DNA from 4 places in the Paenibacillus konkukensis genome. Region 3 is predicted to be linked to each of the others. Evidence: riboswitches for the same ligand, from Rfam matches in the RefSeq annotation. Region 3 holds a riboswitch; each other region holds the start of a gene.
What was found. Region 3 has a riboswitch for cyclic di-GMP ahead of SK3146_RS28920 (chemotaxis protein CheX). Riboswitches for the same ligand answer to the same signal wherever they lie in the genome.
Positions count from the first base shown of each region.

Region 1: it holds a riboswitch for cyclic di-GMP, as region 3 does, so the genes downstream of both, SK3146_RS10105 (hypothetical protein) here and SK3146_RS28920 (chemotaxis protein CheX) in region 3, are expected to answer to the same signal.
Region 2: it holds a riboswitch for cyclic di-GMP, as region 3 does, so the genes downstream of both, SK3146_RS08225 (EAL domain-containing protein) here and SK3146_RS28920 (chemotaxis protein CheX) in region 3, are expected to answer to the same signal.
Region 4: it holds a riboswitch for cyclic di-GMP, as region 3 does, so the genes downstream of both, SK3146_RS10630 (transglutaminase-like domain-containing protein) here and SK3146_RS28920 (chemotaxis protein CheX) in region 3, are expected to answer to the same signal.

Region 1 is NZ_CP027059.1:2,355,869-2,361,692, forward strand. Features, by position in the region: gene SK3146_RS10090 (adenylosuccinate synthase) at 1-1,003, opposite strand, end outside; gene SK3146_RS10095 (LysR family transcriptional regulator) at 1,190-2,074, shown strand; gene SK3146_RS10100 (DUF2935 domain-containing protein) at 2,518-3,330, opposite strand; gene SK3146_RS10105 (hypothetical protein) at 3,536-3,835, opposite strand; cyclic di-GMP riboswitch class I at 3,940-4,030, opposite strand; gene SK3146_RS10110 (esterase-like activity of phytase family protein) at 4,456-5,824, opposite strand, start outside.
Region 2 is NZ_CP027059.1:1,892,919-1,898,742, forward strand. Features, by position in the region: gene SK3146_RS08220 (methyl-accepting chemotaxis protein) at 1-335, opposite strand, end outside; gene SK3146_RS08225 (EAL domain-containing protein) at 397-2,469, opposite strand; cyclic di-GMP riboswitch class I at 2,551-2,637, opposite strand; gene SK3146_RS08230 (sulfatase) at 2,841-4,373, opposite strand; gene SK3146_RS08235 (ABC transporter substrate-binding protein) at 4,464-5,824, opposite strand, start outside.
Region 3 is NZ_CP027059.1:6,655,929-6,661,752, reverse strand. Features, by position in the region: gene SK3146_RS28930 (efflux RND transporter permease subunit) at 1-1,034, opposite strand, end outside; gene SK3146_RS28925 (sensor histidine kinase) at 1,549-2,679, opposite strand; gene SK3146_RS28920 (chemotaxis protein CheX) at 2,800-3,249, opposite strand; cyclic di-GMP riboswitch class I at 3,354-3,437, opposite strand; gene SK3146_RS28915 (DedA family protein) at 3,651-4,259, opposite strand; gene SK3146_RS28910 (class I SAM-dependent methyltransferase) at 4,266-4,841, opposite strand; gene SK3146_RS28905 (hypothetical protein) at 5,174-5,824, opposite strand, start outside.
Region 4 is NZ_CP027059.1:2,473,347-2,479,170, reverse strand. Features, by position in the region: gene SK3146_RS10640 (SpaA isopeptide-forming pilin-related protein) at 1-3,156, shown strand, start outside; gene SK3146_RS10635 (class D sortase) at 3,210-3,926, shown strand; cyclic di-GMP riboswitch class I at 3,992-4,083, shown strand; gene SK3146_RS10630 (transglutaminase-like domain-containing protein) at 4,098-4,901, shown strand; partial or broken gene sdaAA (L-serine ammonia-lyase, iron-sulfur-dependent, subunit alpha) at 5,041-5,824, opposite strand, start outside.

The DNA of each region.
Region 1 (5,824 bases), 3.7 Mb from region 3:
GCGACAAAGTGACCTCGGTAGCTCCCTGCGCCATGCAGCCGTACCTCGTGGCGACGGCGTCGAACCAGCCGACCCGGCGCGGTCGCCCGGTCTTGGAGCCGAACTCGCCCCCGTCTCCTCCCCGCCGGCGCAGCTCGTCTCCTTCCGGCCCGTGCAGCTCGGTAACGAACGGCCCGGCTCCGACGCAGCTGGAGTACGCCTTGGCTACGGCAATAATGCGCCGGATGGCATGAGGCGGAACTCCCGCTCCGACGGCGGCGTATCCGGCGAGCGTAGACGAGGAGGTCGAGTACGGATAAATGCCGTGATCCGGGTCCCGCAGCGCGCCCAGCTGGCCTTCGACCAAAATCGTCTTCCCTTCCTGCAGCGCCTCATGCAGCAGCTCCGTCGTATCGCAAACGAGCGGGCGTATCGCCTCCCCGTCCTGCAGCAGCCGCTCGGCCAGCGGTTCGGCTTGCAGCGGCTCTTGCCCGTACAGATGCTCCAGCAGCACATTTTTGCTCTCCAGGGCATGGCCAAGCTTCGCCAGAAGCGTAGAGCGGTCGTACAAATCGGCGACCTGAATGCCGATCTTCAAATATTTATCCGCATAAAACGGCGCGATCCCGGACCGGGTCGATCCGAACTGCCGGCTGCCGAGCCGCTCTTCCTCGAGCGAGTCGAACAGCTCATGATAAGGCAGCACCACTTGACTGCGCTCCGAGATGCGCAGGATCGGCTCCGGCACGTTCCGCGCCTGCAATTTCTCGTATTCCTCCAGCAGTCCGCGGACATTCAGCGCCGTTCCCGGTCCGATGACATTGACGATCCGGCGGTGAAATACGCCGGACGGCAGCATATGCAGCACGAATTTGCCGTAATCGTTAATAATCGTATGCCCCGCGTTGTTCCCCCCTTGAAACCGCACGACGACATCCGCCTGCGCAGCCAGCAAATCCGTAACCTTGCCTTTTCCTTCATCTCCCCAATTGGCCCCTACTACAGCCGTAACCGAACCTTTCACATGCATCGCTCCCTTATTCCGGATGATTAAAGGCTATCCGAACATGAACGAGGACCGGCGTACATACTCCGTCCGTCGTACAAACGCGTTTCGGCAGCCGAATGAACTTACCTTGTCATTATATTCTGTGATAAGATATAAATATAATGAATAATATGTATATCTAATATAACTGGAGATTATAGCATGGATTATAACCTCGATTTATACCGCGTGTTCCTGGCGGTCGCGAAGGCGGGAAGCTTCTCCCGGGCGGCGGAAGCGCTGTTCATTACGCAGCCCGCCGTCAGCCATTCGATCAGACAGCTCGAGGAGAAGCTTGGCGGGCCGTTGTTTTTTCGCACTTCGCGGGGCGCGAAGCTAACCGTCGAAGGGGAAGTGCTGCTCCGTTACATCGGGCAAGCGTTCCAGCTGATCGCAGAGGCGGAGCACAGACTGACCGAAATGCATCAGATGCTGAGCGGGGTCGTTCATATCGGAGCTAACGATACGCTGTGCAAGCATGTGCTGCTGCCTTATCTGGAAGCGTTTCACAAGGAGTACCCGGACGTGAAGCTGCATGTCACGAACCGCACCTCGCAGGAGACGATCAAGCTGCTTAAGGAAGGCGCCATCGATTTCGGCATCGTCAATCTTCCCGTCGACGACGCGCAGCTCAGCATCCGCCGGTGGAAGCCGCTCCACGATATTTTTGTCGCCGGGGCCAGATACAGCCATTTGCAGGGGCAAACGATGACCCCGGCGGAGCTGGCGGCCTACCCGATCATCTTGCTGGAGAGAGACAGCAGCATGCGCAAATATGCGGACCGCTATTTTCAGGCTCATCAGGTTCGCATTACCCCGGAATTCGAGCTGGGCAGTCTCGATCTGCTTATCCAATTCGCCAAGACCGGGCTCGGCATCTCCTGCGTCACCGGGCAGTTCGCCGCCGAGGAGCTGGCTTCCGGAGAGCTGTTCGAGCTGCGGTTGGAGCCGGCTATACCGCCTCGTCATATCGGCATCGTCACTTTGAAGGACGTTCCGCTGTCTTTCGCGGCGCAGACGATGCTGGAGCTGTGCCTTCAGTCCTAGCAGCGGCTCCAACTGTTTGCCGTTGCCCCTCCTCTCGCGTCGGCATCTGCGCTAATCCGCCCTCATGCGCTTGGGCCACGGCGCCCGTTAGCAGGAATCGCTTCATGCTGCGCCCTGCCGCTTTGCCCGCACTGGGACAGAGCGCAGCATGAACAAATCCCCCAAAAGTGACGTGAAGCTCTGAAGCTTATTCCGTCCGCATCCAGCCTAAGCTGGATCGGTGTCTAACCCTTCCTCTGGGATCGTTCTATGGGTAGACTTTACTTTCGGGGGAGACCCCGGATTTCCACAGGATATTGCTGCGCATCATTTCCTAAACAAAAAAAGCGTCCCCTGCCGCATCCCATATGCAGCAAAGCACGCTTATTCGTTTGTAATCAGCCGCAGTCCCCGCAAATATCCGGCGGCGGTTGACGGCGCAGCTGCGTCAGAGCTGACAAGCTCTAGCCTTCCACCCTGGGCTTCGCCGGATCGCAATTCGGCGGGCGGGTATTAGAGAGGCTCGCCAGCTTAATCAGATAGTAGCATTCTTCCCGCGCCATATGGTCGGGCATCAAGGGGCTGAGCGTTCCCAGCACTTCCTTCGAGAGCGCCAGCTCCTCCAGCTCCCTCAGAAACTCCCGGAACAGCGCCATCTCCAGCTCCACTTCCTTCTGGAAGCGCGCCAGGGCCGGGAACTGCTTCAGCCTGGTCCGCATGTATCCCGCAACTTCGATCGCCTTCAAATAAAAGTCCGTGAAATGCGTTTCGAACGTGCGGCTCAGCTCGAGCAGACGCCGTTCCGTCATATCCAGGTCGGCCGCTATGGAGCCGGCATGGCCCGCCGCATCGGCAAGCCATACCAAGTGATGATGGATTTCGTCAAACACCGGGGCCGGCTCCCCGATTCTCAGAAAGGCGAGCACCCGGATATATTCCTCCGCCTCGTTAACCATATGATTTATGAACGTAGGCGGAAGCGAAATGACCACGCGGCCGTCAAGCGACCGCTCCAGCAGATGCAGCTTAAAGGCCCGCAGCTCCTGCACCCGCCGGAAAGCCGCCTCGCTCAGCTGAACCCACGAAGCTCCGTTCAGCGGACGTCGCGAATCGTTAAGCAACGCGTCGAACGTGCGGATGAAACAAACGGCCCGGCCGATCTCTTCTTCTTCAGAAGGAGCGAGCGCATCTCTGATAAAGCGGGCGTGATCGCCGCAAACCTGCAGCCAGAACGGATGCTCGAATGAAGCGGACGATACGTAAGCAGATGGTTCCACGGAGCTTTCCTCCTTCAGGCGGCTTCGCTCCTTCCGAGCCCGCCTTCGCAGCAATGGTGGCAACGCTGGGCGAATGCCCAGGTCGTTCTTGATAAGCATAGTATGCTTACGCCTCCCGCTTGGTGTCACGTACGGGCAAAAAAAACGCTCCGCAGCCCATCCCTCATTGTCGCCGCACCCGGCTCCCGGCTCGATTGCCCGCCGCTTAAGCCAGTCTTCTCGTTTCCAATCTACAGCTCAAATAATCGTACAGGCTCAAGAACAAATCATTGACAAAGCCGCAGCGAAACGAGAACTTCACTTCGCCGTACCAGTAAAAGCTCAGCAAATGGCTGTTTTTCCCCATGACCATCTCCACGTCCCAACATGGGTAACGCAGGTCGAACACTTCCTGATTCATAAACATTTTCGGGCCTTCGCTCGATAAATAAACGCCGATCATCTTCCCTTCGATAACCGTAAAAAAACCTTCCTTCGTCATAAACTCCCGCTCTTCGTTAGACATCGTCTTTCAACCCTCCGCATTACTTGAATGACGTATCCCACAAACATCGAAAAGACTCCTCTTAGCCTCGGCGGGAGTCCGCTGCATATGCGTATCACCGATCCTTCGGCAGCTGGCTGGCAGAACGGACCGATCCGTTCGATAGCCCCTATAGCTTTGCGTCACAGGCTTTCGCCTGCTTTGCCATTATCGAGTTCGAAATTTGTCAATTCGTGTAACAAAATACGACAACAATAGCATATAAGATACGCATAGCGGAATGCATGTTGCTAATTGACTATTTTTCGCCTGTCTACATGGACTTTAGACTCATTTCTGGCTCGTAATGCCGCGACGATCAAACTATTTTCCCGCAAACGCAACATAGGCTCCGGTCGCAAACGGCGGCTGCCGTCATAATCCGCAAGCAGGATATCTCGCGGACAATGGACCTAGGAGTCTGTCCGATGAACCACGTACTCCTTCGGACAGACTTCTACAGTATGGGAGATAATGTATATCGGACACTGTCTACCAGATGTCCGCGCTCCGTTCGGCGGCAGTTAATATCGTCAAAGACTTGTTCTACGGCAAAAAAAACTCCCTGCCTACTGGCAAGGAGATTTCGGCGATTAGCCGTTTTACTTTAATTCCTCGTTCACCGTGATAACATACATTTGCGTCGGATTCTGATTGACCTGCAGCTGGCCTTGCTCGTCGTAGCCGTCCACGCCGAAATCATTGTCGTTGACAACCGCGATCGTATGTTCGTTGACGACAGCGAGTCCTTCCAGCTTCTCATGCGGATAACCGAGCTTGGCTACATCTACGACCAATTCCTTGCTCACAGGCGCGATGCCCTTCGCCTTCAGCTGCTCGATGCTCAGCGCTTCCACTTGCTCGCTGTCGGCAGTTCCTAACAGATTCGTCGCTTTGGAAAAGTCCGCTTTATAAATTCGCTTCAGCTGCGCTTCGTCGCCGGCGTTTTTATCGCGCTCGTCAACCAGCACCGTATCTTGGCTCAGCGCCGACAGGTCGCTGATGACAATATCTTTTTGCTTCACATTCCGGAACATCGAGGCGTCCTCGGCAATATACAAGTATTCTCCGACGACCGTTTTGCTGCTTAAATCCATTTTGAGAATACGCAGGTTGCGCGATTTTTCCCCGGTTTTCTGATCGGGAACGGCCATCGGGCTTTGAATCGAGGTGTACAAATACCGGCCGTCCGGAGAAATCGTCACGCCCTCGAAGCCGCGGTTGGCGATGCGGTTGTTGTACGCCGCAGGCAAAATATCATAAATATCCGTCTGCGCTCCGGCAGCCAGCAGCTTGTCCTTGGCTCCTTGCGGCACATAACGGCCCAAGATCGTTCCGTCTCGCTTCACCTGCAAAATCGAAGGGCGGTATTCGTCGGACAGCCAGAATGTGTCGTCGCTCGGGCTGTAGGCAATGCCTTCAAGGTCCAAGCCGTCCGGGTCATAGCCCAGCTTCTTCGTTCCCGTACCGTCGTAAGGCACCTCGTCGCCTTCTTGTAAATTCGGCATGCCTGTGACATCGGATGTACCGGTATATACGTCCTTCCTGCCGTCGGGCAAATGCAGCTTGATCGTCTCCAGCACCTCGATCGTGCCGTTGGCCGCCTTGATCTTGTACATTCTCGGAACGTACGTGTCGTCCGGGAAGGTGCGAAGCTTGTCCTTGCCGAATTCGCCGTTCGGCCCGCGGTCTGCCATCGTGTAGAAGACGTCCTCCGGATCGCTGGGCATATGCAGCAATCCTGAGAATCCCCCTTCCTTGATGCTTCCTGTCAGCTCGGGCGGATTTTTCCATTCATGTACTGCGGCAACCTTCGGCTGGTCTTTCAGACGGATCGATTGAGTCCATTCGTTCCATTCCACCTGCTTGCCGAGCGCCTCGCCGATCGCGCGCAGCGGCACATACGTGCTGCCGTCGATCACGACAGGCTCCTTATCCATCGAAACGGCTTGTCCGTTCGAAAACACATTG
Region 2 (5,824 bases), 3.2 Mb from region 3:
AAATCCTTCACATAATCGCTTCCGCGCTCTTCGTAGTCGCTGATGATCGCCTCATTGCTGCTTTGGTTGGTTTGAATGTTCTCGACCAGCTTTTGAGTACGCAACGGGTCTTCGGTTACCAGCATCTCCATGATGGAAGTATCGTTTTTGCGGTTATTGATTTGAATCGTCTGAATCTGTTTGATCGGAATTAATCGGTCGTTGTACATCATATCCGTATTTTCCGCCATATCCTTAATATACAAGTAGCCTGTCGCTCCGACGATAATGATAAATAACACGGCGACGACATTCAGAAACCGCAGTTTGTTTCCGATAGTTATATTTTTTAGCATCACGCAACCTGCTCCTTTTCATTATTTTCCTTGTAAGCCCGGATCGGCGATCTGAACGATATTATTGCTCCGAGGCCGGTCTATAGGCAGACGAAATCCTGCAAATATGGGGAAGCTCGACCACCATTTCGATTAATTGATGGACAGGAATCGGCCTGGAAAATAAATATCCCTGCGCCTCGTCGCACTCGTTTTTCGTTAAAAAATGGTAATGCTCGATCGTTTCAATGCCTTCGGCCACCACATTCGTTTCCAGCGACTTTAATAAGGATACGATGCTCGAGAAAATTTTGGCGTTTCGATCATTGACCGTAAGGGTATTCACAAACGTTTTATCCAGCTTTACCGTATCGATGGCGTATTTTTGAATAAAGCTCAGCGACGAGTAGCCGGCTCCGAAATCGTCCAGCGAAACTTGAATGCCTAACCCTTTCAGCTCGTCCAGAAAATATCTCATCTTCTCCTCGGAGTTATACAGCGCCGATTCGGTGATTTCCAGCTCGAGCCTGCGGGGATCGAACCGCTCCGCCTCCAATATTTGCTTGATGGTGGCAACGAACTCCTGGTTCATAATCTGTACGACGGATACATTTACCGATAAATTAAAGTCCCAAGCCTCGGCGAGCGGCTTGATTTCCCGGCAAGCGGTTTGCAGCGCCCATTTCCCCAGCTCGACGATCAGTCCCGATTCCTCGGCAATGGGGATAAATTCGCCTGGCGGAACAATCCCCCAAGATGGATGCTTCCAGCGCAATAAGGCTTCGACGCAGGTGACTCTTTGGTTTTTGATATCGTACCGCGGCTGATATTCCAAATAAAATTGCTTGCCTGCAATGGCCTGCTGAATATCGCGGACCAGCGTAAAGCGCTTTAACGTTACCTCATCATTCAAATGAGAATAGATGGAAATTTTTCGTTTACCGGCTGCCTTGGCGTTATATAAAGCGATGTCCGCATGTTTGAATAACTGCATGGGAGCGGTTTCTTGACCGATCGAGCTGCATATTCCGACGCTGGCTGCAATGTACAGCTCAAACTCATTGACGTGCAGCGGCTTTAGCAGCTGCTCCAGCAGCTCTTCCGCAACCCGGAGAATGCTGGGATATCCGGCGTCGTCAGGAGCTATTACGGCGAACTCGTCGCCTCCTATTCTCGAAACGAATAAATCCGAAGACGAGCAAACCCTCAGCAGAAGATGGGAGAACTCCTTCAGCAGCTCGTCGCCGATATCGTGTCCAAGCGTATCGTTAATCGTTTTGAAGCCGTCCAGATCGATCAGCGCTAAGGTTGCCGTCCGCCGCTCACTGTAATATTCGGCGTTTTTTTGCTCGAAATACCGCCTGTTGGGCAATCCGGTCAGATAGTCGTAGTAAGCCAGCCGTTCAATTTGTTCAATGTAGTTTTTCAATTCGGTAATATCTCGGGCGATTCCGTATACGCCGGTAATTTGCCCGTCGATATAAATCGGGATATTAATGATATGCGTATGCCGGATTTGACCTGATCTATGTATCACTCTTGCCTCGTAAGAGCAGTGGCGTCCGTACGTTTTCGCTTCGTTAAAGTTTTGCAAAGTCATCGTCAAATCGTCCGGATGGATGAATTTCTCAAAATTCATATGGATCAGCTCGTCAAAGCTGTAGCCGAGCGTGTCCGTAACGGCCGGGTTCATACTGTCGAAATGTCCGTCCAAATCAAAGGAGTAAATCAAGTTGGTATTGTATTCAAAGAGCGAGCGGTATTTTTGCTCACTCATATGAAGCTCTCGCTGCATATGGATGGAATCGGAAACGTCGATCATCGTTCCATAAATGGTCACCTCATCGTCTTGACGGTTCATTTTTGCAAACACTTCAACATAAATCGAATGCCCGCCGCGATGATAACACTCGATCATGTAACGGTCTTGGGCTTGTTTTTTGCCGGAACCAACCTGTTTCTTCTGCCGGAATAAGGTGCGATACGATTCTAACGGCATCAAATCCTGTAAAGACCGGTGATTGGCATAAAAATCCTCTACAGAAGCGTAGCCGAATAAGGAAGTGAACGCATTATTGACAAATGTTAACGCTTCATTATGGATAAAAAACATTCCGGCAATGGAGTCTTCCACTAAATGTTTATAATCAACCATCTTTGCTCCTTTAGAAGAAATAGGTTTTTCAGTTAAAAAATAAAACACCACCCGAACGGATGATGTCCATAGAACATCCATTTCGGCGGCTTGGCGACCTTAGAACGGATGTTCCTTAGGCCCATAGCTTTGCGTCCCTTTCTTTCAAAAGGTTTGCCTTTATCGTTAGATAAATGATGATAATTTAGGTATATAGAACTATTTCAATAATCGAAAATACCTAATTGCATAGTGTTGTAAAACCATTATATTCACAATATATAAATTTTTCAACAGGTTGTTACATAATAGCCGGAAATTTACTCGGATTTTGTCGAAAAAAACTCCCAACCTCTCAAACGAGGCGGGAGTTTCGATAATAGCGGATTGCTCTAACCGGCCGCAACGCCGGCCCGCGTGAACGCTTCGGGAGGCGCCTGCAGCTCGGACAAGGCGGAGCGCAGCAGCTCCTTCATGCGGTCGTGCAGCTCGGGCGAGCTGCCGAGGAGATCATGCTCCTGCCAAAGATCCCGCTCCGTATCATAGAGCTCGGTAGCATAGCCGGCTTTTCGGAAGCTGGCGAATTCAGGCGGGAACTTGACCTCGTATTTCCATACGACAGCGTCGGTATAGGGCAGGAACCGTCCGGCTTCCACCTGCTCCGGCACATAACCGGGAAGGAAGAACGCCGCCGGATTAATGTACATCGTAGAGTAGTTGTATAAAGGCACGCTCTCGTCCGGAGCGACATGATACGTATGCCTGCCGTCGGTGATGTTAAGCGCGCCGCCGAAATAACCGTACAGCGCCCAGTCTCTTACCTTATCCGTCTCTCCCCTCAGCAGCGGAAGCAGACTGCGCCCGTGCCCGAGACGCTGCGGTTCTCCGATCGCTTCCATGATCGTCGCGTATATATCGACGGTCGAGGTCAAGGCCGGAATCCGGCTGCCCTGCTGCGCCGCCTGCGGATGCCAGATCATCAGCGGAATATGGGCCAGCACGTTGTAATTATTGTAAGCGGGCTTGCCGATCAGATTGCGCTCGCCCAGATAGTGGCCGTGATCCGATGTGACGATGACCATCGTCGAATCCCACAGCCCGTGCTCGTCGAGCTTATCCAGCACCTTGCCGAGGTATTTGTCGGTCAGCGACAGCTTGGCCGCATACTGCGACCGGACAAAAGCAAGCTGCCGCTCGCTCAATTGCCCGTGCCCCTTGTCGGTGCGTCCCGAGTGAGCCCATACCGGCAGATCGGGATCATGGGTATCCTCATCCGTATACATGCCGGCAACGCTGTCGGGATTATGGAACGGCTCATGCACATCGAAGCTGTCGATGACGAGCATAAACCGGTCATGCATATGATTGTCCTCCAGCCACTGCTCGGCGCATGTAAACACTCTCGGAGCGAAGAAATCCTCCTCCCGGCGGAAATTTCTGACGTTCTTCGCGTAGATCGCCCGATTGAACGGCTTCGGCGCCCCCTCTCGATAGCTGATTTGCTTCAGGAAAGGCTCGTCTTCCGCTTGCAGAGGAGCCGTTTTCCAAGGGTCCAGCTCATGTCCGCGCACCAGCTCGAACCCGTGATAGTCGTCATAATAGCCGTGGCTGTAGCCGAGAAAGAAATGAAACTGGTCGCTGATAAACTGAGAGACGTACCCGTTGCGGTTCGCAGCGCGCGCAACCGGCAGATCGAAGGGCTCCACCGGTCCCCATGACCGCCACAGAAACTCCTGCGTGCCGGTATACAGCTCCCTCCTGGCCGGCATGCACGGCAAGCTGCCTGAATAGTGCCGGTCAAACACGGCCGAACGGGCCGCCAACCGGTCCAAATTCGGCGTCAGAACATCCAGTCCGGCCGGTTGGCCGTATGCTTTCAAATAATGCCGATTCAAGCTGTCCAGCGTAATCAAGATTACATTCATGAACGATCGTTCCTCCTATGGCCGTTCAGCGGTCCGTAAGGCCGCCGAACGGCGTTCATTCAACCTGCTTGCAATGCCGAAGCTCTGGTCTTACTTCGCCGAGCTTTTCCAGCTGTCCAGCTGCTTCTGCTTCTCGGAAATAATCTTATCGATTCCCGCCGCTTTCAGTCTTGAGATAAACGTAGGCAGCGTCTTTTCCGGATCGAGCGTTCCCGTCTCCAGGCCGGCTTTGAACTGCTGCAATACGTTGTTTACGGCGCCGACCTCGGTTTTCACCGGCGTCGCGTCGAAGGTAAAGCCGAGGGCGACCGACTTTTTCGCTTTCTTGTTAAACTCGTCGGTTTTTTGCCAAATATCCGGCAGCTGATTCGGCCAAGTGTAGTTCAGGAATTGGTTGCCGAACATAAAGCTGATATTGCCTGTGTTATAGCTCACCGATTTGACGTCGACACCCGGCGGATAATCGATAACATTGTCCGATTTCTTCACATAATGGGTGCCCTCGATGCCCCAGTTCAGCAAATTCACCAGTTCCTTGTCCGAATAGAGCAGATTGATCAGCATCATCGCCTTCTCCGGATTTTGCGAGCCTCTCGGTATGGCGTGCATAAAGTTCGTCACATGCGAGGTCGTCGATACCGCGTCGGTCAGCGGTACGGTCACCATCGGCATTCCCGTTCTAAGGCTTTGCGATTCGGCGGAGCCGACCTTCATTACGTTGAAGAATGAGAATGCCTTGTTCGCCTTAACTACGTCGTAAGGCTGCTCTGTCGAGGTGGCCGCATCGCGGGAGAAATACCCGGCCTCGTACCATTTTCTCATCGTCTTCAGCAGATCGGCGTATTCGGCGCTTTCGTACAGGTTCTCCACCTTAAGGCCGTTGTCGTAGTTAGGCAGCACGCCCAGCTTGTCGACCAGCACGTCGTCTTTGAGCAGGTTGTCTACCGGCGTCGAAGCGGTCGATGTCACGATAGGGATGAGCTGAGGCTCGTTCTTCTTGATCGTGGCGAATACCGCGTCCAGGTCCTGGACGGTCTTAATCGCGCCGAGATCGATCTTGTATTTATCAATCATATCTTTGCGCATTACGATGCCGCCCTGCGTAGCCAAATCCTTGTTGGTCGGAATCGCGTACTGCTTGCCGGACACTTTGCCCGCATTCAAGTAAGCCGGGTCCATCAGCTTCGTAATATCTTTGCCGTACTTGGCCAGCAAGTCGTCCAGCGGCAGGAAATGGCCGGCGGACACTTGGGCGGAGAAGTTGTAGATGGAGGAGGCCATAAAGACGTCGATTTTCTCCTGGCTCGTCAGCGCCAGATTCGTCTGCTGAGCCCACGCCCCGGCGCTGATCGGCTGCAGCTTCACCGTGGCGTTAATTTTTTTCTTCGTAATTTCGCTCATCGCTTCGGACACTTTTTTCGTATCGGCGGATTCATTGCCCATGTACACCA
Region 3 (5,824 bases):
ATCATCAAGGAAGCGAGCAGCGCTCCGGAAATCCCTTCCTTCAGCATGCCGTGAACCGATTCGTTAACTTCGTCCGCGCTGTTGTAAATGGCCTTGAAGGTCACGCCGGGCATCGATTGCTGCCAGCCTTCGATCAGCTTATCGGCATCGTCGGAGAAATTCACCGCATTGGCGCTTTTCGTCTTGTACAGATGAATGCCGATAGCGGGTTTGCCATCTAGCCGCGCGTTGAATTCGGAATCGGTGACGGCTTTGATGACGGCAATTTCCTTGAGCGTAATCGTGCCCCCGCTCGCCGTTTGCAGCTCCATCTGTTGCAGATTGTACAGGCTGTCCAAATCGCCGGTAACCCGCGCCATCTTCGTATTTCCGTCAAAATCGACCGAACCGATAGGGCCGCTCGACAGCGCGCTGCGGATCGACGCGGTCACCTGTGCAGGCGTCAAGCCGTAGCTGTTCAACGCATCGGCGTTCAGCTGAATGTCCATCGTCGTCTCCCGCGAACCGATGGAATCGACATGGTCGATCCCCTGCATCGACTCGAAGCCGGGCTTAATCTGATCCTCATACAGCTGATCGAGCTCGGTCTGGCTCATCCCGTTATCGGCGTAAATCGCCAGGTAATAAGCGGGAATCGAGGCGAAGCCGAACGTTGAGACCTTCGGTCTTTCCGCCGTAGACGGCAGATTCACTTCCTGAACGAGGCTCTCGATATCCTGCTTCTTTTTGTCGGTATCGACGTCCTGTTTGAACTGAACGATAATCGTCGATACGTTGTCGCTGGAGGTCGACGTTAAGGAATCCAGGTCCTCGATGTTCGCTACCTTATCCTCCAGCGGCTTGGTGACCTGTTCCATCACATCCGTGGGCGGACCGGGATAGGTCGTGCTGATTAATACAACCGGAAACGAAACATCCGGCATGTTCTCCACTTTCAATGTAGATGCCGCGTACAAGCCTCCGCCCATCAATAGAGCGATTATGATGAACACAGCAGCTACATTTTTCATGGAGAAGCTGGTCAGTTTATTCATGAAGTTCCCTCCTAGGACCTTAAGCTTTCATCAAAATACACCTGCAATATGAACGGAACATGAACAAACGGCTCTCCGGCATGCAGCGCGAAGCTAGTAAATAATAGCAGCTGCCGGCTTCGGGCTAACCAACCTTCCAAAAAAAGGGATGAGAAAACCAAACCAAGGCAACGCAAATAAGCAGAGCTCCCCGGATCTGCATCGTCATGCCGTCAGCAAGGAACTCTACTTCTTTTTAACATGAAACCTACTATACACGAGAAGCTGCGCAGTCATCCAGCAGAACATATTGCCAGATGTGCGAATCCGGAGAACAAATCCCCCAAAAGTGACGTGATGCTCTGAAGCTTATTCCGTCCGCATCCAGCCTAAGCTGGATCGGCGTCTAACCATTCCTCTGGGATCGTTCTATGGGTAGACATTCCTTTCGGGGGAGCCCCCGGATATCCACAGGAAATGGCTGCGCATAATTCCTAAACAACAAAAAAAAGAAGCCGCACAGGGCTTCTTCGATTCAATTGCGAACCGGCTGCATATCGCAAGCGGGGCGGTTCGGAAAAGTTAATATAAAGACCGTTTTTTCTTCCGAGCTTTGAAAAGTAATATCTCCCTCGTTTTTGGACATAATTTGCTTGCAAATGGCAAGCCCGAGCCCCGTACCGTTCGTCTTGTTCGTTACAAACGGGGTAAACAGCGTATTTGAAATCTCAGCCGGGATGGCCGGACCGTTGTTGCTTATGTGGATGGAGATGCCCCAGCTTTCTTCAAAGGCATGGATCTCCATTTTTTTCTCATGCTTGATCTCGGACAGCGCGTCGATGCCGTTGTTGATCAGGTTGTTCAAAACCTGCTGAATCGCCAGCCTCTGGCAATTGAGCGTCAAATGGTCCGCTATGCTTATCGATAAATGAACATTCTCGTTGATGAGCCGAGGGTTTAGCAGCGACAAGTTGTATTCGATCATTTGCTTTACCGGGATATGGGCCATTTCTTCTTCAATAATGGGCCTTCTGGAAAAGCTGAGAAATCCGGTAACCTGCATATGCATATTGTTGCATTCTTCTTCAATAAATTCCAGATAGGCATCCGCTTTCTCACGCGGCAGCGACTGAATATTGGAACGCAGCAGCTTAAGGAAGCCTTTGATCGAAGTAAGCGGATTCCTAATTTCATGAGCCATGCTCGCGGCCATTTTGCCAAGCAGGTTGATTCTGTCGTCGTGAAGCTGATGAATCGCCATGTCCTTTTCTTTTAAGGACGACACGGTTCTTTGCCAATAGCCCTCGCAGAGCTGTGCCTCGAAATAATCGATGCGCATGCTGATCGCCTGGAGCAAATCCTTCGGCGCCCAGTCTCCGCAATACGCAAAAAAGGCTTGGCGCCAACGGTGAGAACAGTCGATAATATCAATAATTTGCAGCTTAAGTTCGGAATACCTGGCACACCAGTCCGGAACTACGGCTTGAAAAGGATGGGCAGCGGCCGGAATATGAATATCCAGCAAATAATCGAAATACCGGTCGCCGTTTCGCTGCAGCTTCTCGATCCCGGCAAGCCCCGAAAGCTTGATGGCTCCCCGCAGCCAAAATTGCACGATCTGCGGCTTCGAATTCCGTATTTTCTTCAGCAAAGGCTCTTCGTCCATGATGAAAACCCGCCTATAGTTGAATTGTGTGATAATATTTAACTTATCATAAAGCTTCACACACGCCAATGCTCTATTTAACAGTTTTTTTATACATTTTGTCTCTTGCTTTGCATGAATTTATGCTGATATGTAAATATTGAATTCGCCGATCGTGTCAATTAACAACGGGATGCTGAACACTTGCCCTCCCCAAGCGTACGCGGTGCCGTTAACGAGATGAGGCGGCGTTATGTCAACTTCGATCCCCTGCTGGTACAGCAGCGTGCTCGCATTGCCGCTGATCATATTGCCAAGCTCTCCTACGGCACTCTGACATAGCTCGTCAAAATGGCTAACGGGATATCCTCCCATCATGCCGGAAACCATACGGAAAGCTACCGTCTCCGGAAACCCGAATAAAACGTCTTTGCTCATTTGCCCCATGATGCCGATTTTAAGCCAAACGTAGTCCTCGGTATAGTGAATCGTTTTCACACTGAGCTGCCCTACGACAGGTTTAATCTGGATCAACGTTTCGATGACATGAAGCGATGAAGTCAAGAACGGATTGACGAAGTTTGCTTGCACACAATACAACCCCTTTTCAAATGAAAGTTATTTTCCCGAGAAAAAAAACAGACTGCCCGAAATTGGGCAGTCTTGTTCTACAAAGACCGGAATATAAGCGCAATTTCGGTAACCCAGCCGCCATAGAATGGTTCCTTAGGCCTGTGGCTTTGCGTCCTTACCTTTCGATAAGTTTGCCGTTTTTCGATTTGTCATGATAGCTTCCACGGAAAATACGTATCAAACTAATCCCATTGTAGCATAGAAGGTAATAAAATAGTATCATTTTCCGATATCATTGCCGCAAAAAAACATGACTTTACGACTACCGCCCTCCCGGAAAAGTAAAATAACCCCACAAAGTAGTGGGGCCTTGACTTCGAAGCTGATTCAGGTATTTTGCGGGGAGCCCCGAAAACAAGCTATTCTCCGCCCAGCGACCGTTTGGAGAAAACGAGCCGATAGACGGCCCAAATCATCACAAGCGCGGCAGGCACCCATAAAAGCCGAAGCCCGTACAGATGAATGAGTTTGCCGGCTTCCTCCACATGGTCTCCGGCCAAGCGGCCAGCAACAAAGAAGATCAGCGTCCATACCAAGCCCGTCGAATAGGAAATCAAGGCATAGCGCCGAAACGTCATTTTATTTATGCCGACAATATAAGGGGTTACATGCCTGACAACCGGGAAGAAATAGCTGATCACCAGCGCCATGCTTCCGTACTTTTCGATCAGACTCTCGGACATGCTCAAATATTTGTCCATCTTCTTCTTGCGCTTCAGCTTCTCGATCACCGGACTGCCGACGAACCTTCCCAGAAAATAGCCGAGGGACAACCCGGAAATAACGCCCAAATACGTTAACGCAAATGCCGGTATAACATGCAGCAAACCGCTGGCTGTTGCAGCGCCGCCTGTCATGACGATAACTTCATCGGGAATGGGCATGCCGACGATGCCTAACCACAGAGCGAAAAACAAAGCCGCATAACCGAATTGTCCGATCATGGACAGCAGCGAATCATAACTCATGAACGATCAACCTCTCTTGCGGCAAACATAGACAAAAGCCGGGGGCAAATTAAACGGCACAAAGTCGATCGTCTCCATATCGAAATCGCCGCTGAGCTTATGCTTCATCTGCAGCGAATACTGGAACGCGATAAAATATCCCCCCGGCTTCAGCGAAGCCGCCACTTCCTTCATAATATTATCCCGCAGTCCCTGCGGGAAGTTAAAGAACGGCAGACCGCTGACAATAGCGTCGAGCTGGCCGATGCCCTCGGATTTCATCGCATTTCGGATATGGCATGCGTCGGCGTAACAGGCAGCTCCCGGATACTTCACGGCAAGCTGGTCGCGCAGAATGCCGTCCTTTTCAAACAGCAGCAGCTTGGTCCGCTCCTTCAGATTGACTTGAATTTGCTCGGTTATCGCCCCGGTGCCGGCTCCGAGCTCCGCCGCGGCGCCCACTTCATGCCAAGGTATATGCCGAACCATTGCTCTAGCCAAAAATTTGGAGCTCGGCGTGATGCTCCCCATCTGCTTAGGGGAACGGAGAAATTTATGAAGGAATAGAAACTTTTCCTGAACTAGCGCATTGACATCAATCATGGTGGGAACCTCTCTTCATAAGATTACTCTTTTTTTGATGCGTTCACAATTTTATCACTTTTCACATTAAGCATACAAATTTTGGATGAACTATTCAACAGTCCGCAGGCCGGGATTTTACTGGACTTAAGACCAGGTTGTCTTCCGGACTGCTTTTCGGCATTCATTCTAACAACATATGTTAGTTTTAGCCATGATATAGGGCTTCAGGAGGAGTTGTCCCAAAAACAACATATAAAAACCCCCGTAGCTTTAACCGGCTACCGGGGGCGTATGGTTGACTGACACCACTCAGAGCTATCAGGTTGTCGTCTTCGGGCGCAGACGCATGCTCATTGCTTGCTCCTTCTTCCGGTCCCGGAGGCCGAAGCATCGCGTGCCAGCAAATACCGGTGCATATGCTTGCCTCCAAGCCAGAAGCACCACGCCGCAAAAGGGATGACCAAGGCGTAGAACAGCAGCAGATGCGTTCCTAAATCCGGCGAAGGACCTTCTTGATACAGCCTCCCGATCCCCCGTTCAGGAGCTATGACCCGTTGAGACAACGGGAAGCCCAGTACATAGCCTGCGTACAGCGGCATTGAAAGAACGGACATCCACGGGCGGCTCACGAAAGCCGCCAGCCCTTGCAGCGCGATAATATAAAGAACGGTCAAAGGGACGAACAGCAGCAGGTACCCGGCCGCGCAGCGACATACGATCCCCCATTGCTCCGGCGGCATCGGCTCCGTCCACTGCTTGAGCAGCGCTCCCGCCGCGCAACCGAGCAGCAGCAGTCCCCAATACGGAAGCATGACCGATAAATAAGCGCAGGCGCGGCTTGCGAGCAGCAAATATCGGGAATGCGGAAAAGTCAACCACCAGGCCGAATCGTTGCGCTGAAACTCCATATGCCGGTTTATATAATAACCGACGATAGCCATATAGCCGAGCACAACGATAGCCGACTGATACGAGATCAGCTCCTGCATATTGCCGCCGTT
Region 4 (5,824 bases), 3.8 Mb from region 3:
GGAGCAGAGACGCTCGGCGCTGAATTGCCCGCAGCGGAATATAGCGTGACGCCGGAGACGGCGGCCGGAAGCACAGGCTTCAAGCTGCAGTTCGCACACCCGATTTCGTCCGCTTATAAAATCAAGTACCAAACGAAGGCCGTTCATCGCGTCATCGATAACGCTGTCATTACGAATAAGGTCGTTTCCGGCAGCGGGGGCAGTAAAACGGCGACGCGGGGCATTAATCAGGTGGTGATCGCCAAGGGCGTCGGGCTGGTCGACTATAAGGCCAAAACGGCAGCCTGGAGCATTACGATCAACCGCGACAGCGAAACGATGAGCGGTGTGGTCGTTACGGATAAATTCCTTCATCAAGGACTCCGGTTTATTCCCGAAGCATTCACCGTGTATGAAGGCGGCCAACGGATGAGCCCTTCCGATTATACGGTAGATCCCGCCATAGCGCCGGATCAAGGCTTTGCCGTTACATTCCATCGGACGATCAACTCTCCGGTGACGATCTATTACAACACCGAGTTCAATATGGACTGGCTCAGCGCCGGAGCGGTAAATTTTCTGAACGAGGCCGTGGTCGATTGGATCGACAGTGCTTCCAATGCACAGACGAAGACGGTTACCGCAACGTTCGATCCGCGGAACGAAGCGAAAAACAACGGGCTTAAAAGCGGAGTTTACGATGCGTCGTCGAAGCAGATTGCATGGACGGTCGGCGTGAACTATAACGGCAAGACGCTGGCCGAAGCGGTCGTTGAAGATACGCTTGAATCCGGTCAGAAGCTGGTCGCAGACTCGCTTGCCGTATACGGGATGAACATCGCGTCAAACGGCAATCCGTCTTTAGGCTCCGTCGTCGACAGCACGTATTACAACTACTCGGTCGACGAGAACAATAAGCTGACCGTGACGTTCCAGAAGCCGATTTCGGCTCCGTACTATGTTGTCTTTAAGACAAGCCTCGACGGGAAAATTATTGATAATAAAGTAAGCAATACGGCCGGCTTGCTGGACGGCGTTACGCCGGTATCGAATCCTTTGACGGCTTCCGTCAGCATCCCTAACGGCGGCGAATACGTGAACAAGAACGGCAAGCAAAACGGCGATAAAATCGACTGGACCGTTCTTATCAACCGCACGCAGTCAACGGTGACCGACGCCAAAATTATCGATACGCCGTCGGACAACCAGCTTCTGCTGCCTGGCACGTTCAAGCTGTTTACGACCAAAGTGGACGCTAACGGCACGGTGAACAAGGCGGCCGAGCTCGTTAAGGATAAGGATTACAAGTTGGAAATCAAGACGGATGACGACGGAAAGCAGAGCTTCGAGCTAAGTTTCCTCAAGAAGCTCGCTACGGCGGCGATTCTGGAATATCAATCTTTAATTGTCGCCAAGGACCAGGATACCGTATCCAACAAAATCGCATTTAGCGGCAACAACGAAATTACGGTAACGAAGGATACGTCAACGAGCGTCGTGGTCGGAGTGACCAGCGGTTCGGGGACGATTAGCGGCATCAGAGGCACTCTCACCGTGACGAAAGTAGACGGAGCTGCCCCTGCGGTTAAACTCGCCGGAGCTACATTCGAACTATACCGCAAAACCGGCTCGGAACAGCTGCTGGTCGGCACGTTGACAACCGGAACGAACGGAGAGGCGGTATTCAAGAAATTGCTGGCTGGGGATTATGTGCTGAAGGAAACGGCGGCCCCGGCGGGATATGCGCTCGACTCTCGGGAATATCCGGTGAAAATTCAAACCGCGGACGGCTATCAGCTGACAATCGCCAACGATAAGATCGTTAAGCCTAACCCGCCTGACACAGACGGCAAGCTGACGGTGAAAAAAGTAGATTCGGAGCAAAGCGGCCTGCTGCTCGCCGGAGCGACCTTCGAGCTGTACGCGAAGACGGGGACAGGTTTAACCCCGGCCGGCGTGAAAACGACGGACGCAAGCGGGATCATCGTCTTCGATAAGCTGGCGCCAGGGGAATACGTAGTGAAAGAAACGGCGGCCCCGGCAGGATATGTGCTTGATTCCAAGGAGCATCCGGTGACGGTTCAAACCGCCGCCGACGTTCAGCTAACCGTTACGAACGATAAGGACGTTACGCCTAATCCGCCGACGAATCCTGCTTCGGACGGCTGGATCGCAGTGAAAAAAGTAGATTCGGAGCAACCCGATCTGCTGCTCGGCGGAGCGACCTTCGAGCTGTATGCGAAGACGGAGAGCGGCTTAGCCTCGATGGGCGCGAAAACGACGGATGCGAGCGGCACGATCGTCTTCGATAAGCTGGCAGCAGGGGAATATGTAGTGAAGGAAACGACGGCCCCGGCAGGATATGTGCTTGATGCCAAGGAATATCCGGTGACGCTTCAAACGTCGGGCAGCGTGCAATTCACCGTCATGAATAACAAGGACGTTACGTCTAATCCGCCGACAACGCCGGTTGCGGAAAGCTCAATCACGGTGAAAAAGACGGATTCGGTGCGAAGCGATCTGCTGCTGAGCGGAGCGGTCTTCGAGCTGTACGCTAAGACAGGGACAGGTTTAACCCCGGTCGGCGCAAAAACGACGGATGCAAACGGCATGATCGTCTTCGATAAGCTGACTGCAGGGGAATACGTAGTGAAGGAAACGGCGGCTCCGGCAGGATATGTGCTTGATGCCAAGGAGTACCCGGTGACGCTTCAAACGTCGGATAACTATTCGCTGACGGTAACGAACTTGAGAATCCGCAAATCGTCGTCCTCGTCTTCGTCGTCATCGCCAACACCGTCGACGCCAACGCCGACGCCAGCGGAGGAAAATCCGGCCAATCCCAATCCGTCGCAGCCGGGCAGCACGATTGACGGCGATGTAAAAGTGCCTTTGGGCGGTCCGTCGGTGACCGGGCAGCCGGATAGCGGGGAAGAGACGGTCCAACCGGACAATCCGGCAAACTCGGACAAGCCGGACAATTCGGACGGCAGCGATACGAACGGCACGATCGAGGTCAATCAGAAAGTGCCTTTAGGCAATCCGCCGGAGGATGGGAAACCGAAAGAAACGCTTCCGAAAACAGGCGAAGCAAGTCCCGTTTTCATTGAAATTGCAGGCCTTATCCTAATCCTTGTCGGATTGGTGCTGCGGCGCAAGCTGACTAAGAACATCTAGCGAGCAACGCCTATTGCGTAATAAACCGCAGGCTTTCCGGAAAGGAGGCTCGGATGATCAAAAAAATGCTGCCCACGCTGTGCATCTGCCTCGGAATAATCGTTTTTTTGTACCCGACGGTGAGCGATCGTTACGAGACTTACCGGCAGCAGCAGCTTTTGAAGCAGTGGACGGAAACGATGAAGCAGATCGATCAGGCGGACGATATGGCCAGTACGAAGCCTATGGCGGCCCCAGTTCCGATATCCGCGGTTATCGCTCCGGCTCCGGCGACCACAGACGGAACGCCGGCGGACGAAACGGAAGCGAGCCGTCAGCCGCAATCTTCGGAGAACGAGCCGGAGGCTCTGCAGGACGCGCTGCTTAAGGAGCAGGTCGAAGGAATTTTGATCATCGACAAGATCGATCTGAAGCTGCCGATAATAACGGATGCGACTCCCGGCCACCTGAAGCTTTCCGCAGCCAGCATTGCAGGCACGGGAAAGGCGGGAGCCGTAGGGAACTATGCCATCGCCGGCCATAGAAACCTGACGTACGGGAAAAATTTCAACAGGCTGGACGAATTGGATAAGGGAGATGTAATCGAGGTCGATACGGGCAAGCAGAAGTACAGATATCAAGTTCAAGAGAAGCTGTACGTGCTCCCGGAGGATGTCTGGGTACTGAAGGGCAACGGCAAAGATAAAGAAATTTCGCTGCTCACCTGTCATCCTATGGAAAACCCGACGCATCGTCTTGTGGTTAAGGGAACATTAATAGAGAAGCAGTGAAGCCTATTCATTACTGCGCAACTATGCTATAATTTTACTATATTAAATATTTTTTCGGTGCTTTCAACCGATAAAGGCAAATCCAGCGAAAGCTGGAGACGCAAAGCTAAAGGGCCTTCCTTAGCGATATTCGCTAAGTTGGCAGCCAGTTACCGAAAGGAGAGCTTTTTTATGTTCAAAAAGATGCTGGCGATGCTGTTCATCGCCGTTGTGCTGATGGCATTGCCAACGGGAGCTTACGCCGCCGCCGAACCTTATGTCATTGACCGGAGCTCTCTGGACAAAGGGATCATAACGATTCACTATACCGGCAATACCGATACGAAAGCCATCGTTAGAATAACGAAAGGCGACGATACATCCGACTACAATCTGGCGAACGGAGCCCGTTACCCGCTGCAATGGGGCAACGGGGTGTATAACGTTCTGATCGCCCAGTTCATAAGCGATAATAAATATAGAGTCGTCGGGCAAGAACGCATTGAGCTTAAGATGACCGACGCAAACGAAGTGTTTTTACAGCCGATTCAGCTCGTTGACTGGAATGGAAAGACGAGGGCTGTCGCCGAGACGGCGAAGCTGACCGAAGACGCCGTGACGGATAAGGAGAAAGCGGAGGCGATCTATTCTTATATTACGCATACCATCCGGTATGATAATGAGAAAGCCCGTTCCGTTACAACCGCTTATCTCCCCGACCTGGACACCGTATACGATACGGCGGAAGGTATTTGCTACGACTATGCCGCGCTGTTTGCGGCGATGGCCAGAAGCCAGCATATTCCGACCCGGTTGGTTATGGGATATGCCGCCGATGCTCCCGATGTATATCACGCCTGGAATCAAATTTATTTGCAGGACAGCGGGCAATGGGTCACGATAGACACGACGTATGATGCGGCCCGCGTGCAAAAGGGACAAGCCCCCGAGATGATCAAAGATTCGGCGGATTATACCATCGCCCAAATCTATTAAATGAATCTATGAAAACCTATATATTGGATTACATAAGCCGCAGTTTCGCGAATAAACAAAAGAAGCAGATCGTTCCTTGAGCGAGGGAGCGGTCTGCTTATTTTTGTTGTATTGCGGGAGGAGCCGGAAGAGGCTTCGCCTATTTGCCCTTCAGCTCACTCATGATTCGGCGGCCGGTAGGCGTCTGCGCCAAACCGCCGCCGGCGGTTTCGCGGTGCTTCTCCGGCATGGCCGAGCCGACCTCGAGCATGACTTGGATCACCTCGTCGGACGGGATGACGCTGCGGACTCCGGCCAGCGCCATGTCGGCGGCGGCGAGCGCCGTCACCGCACCGAAGCCGTTGCGTACGATGCAGGGAATTTCGACGAGCCCGCCGACGGGATCGCAGATGAGCCCAAGCGAGTTTTTGAGCGCGAGGCCTACGGCGTGCACCGCTTGCGCGGGCGTGCCGCCGCGCAGCTCGGTCAGCGCACCCGCTGCCATGCCGATGGCCGAGCCGACCTCGGCTTGGCAGCCGCCTTCCGCTCCCGATACGAACGAGTTATTGGCGATTACATATCCGATGGCGCCCGCGGCGAACAAGCCCTAGGTCATATGCTCGTCGCTCCAGCCGAAGCGCTGCTGGCAGCTGACGAAGACGCCGGGGATGATGCCGCAGGAGCCGGCCGTCGGCGTGGCGATGATGCGGCCCATCGAGGCGTTCACCTCCGAGACGGCGAGCGCGTATGCCATCGCCAGGCTGGCATCGGCGTCGAGAGCGGGATCGGACATGCCGCGGTAGGCCATGACCCGCTGGGCGTCAAGCCCTGTCAAGCCGCTGCGGGAGGTCGTGTCCTCGTGCAGCCCGCGCTGAACGGCATCCTTCATCACCGCGTAGTAATCGGCCATCTTGGCGAATTCCAGACGGGCGTCGCGTCCGGAT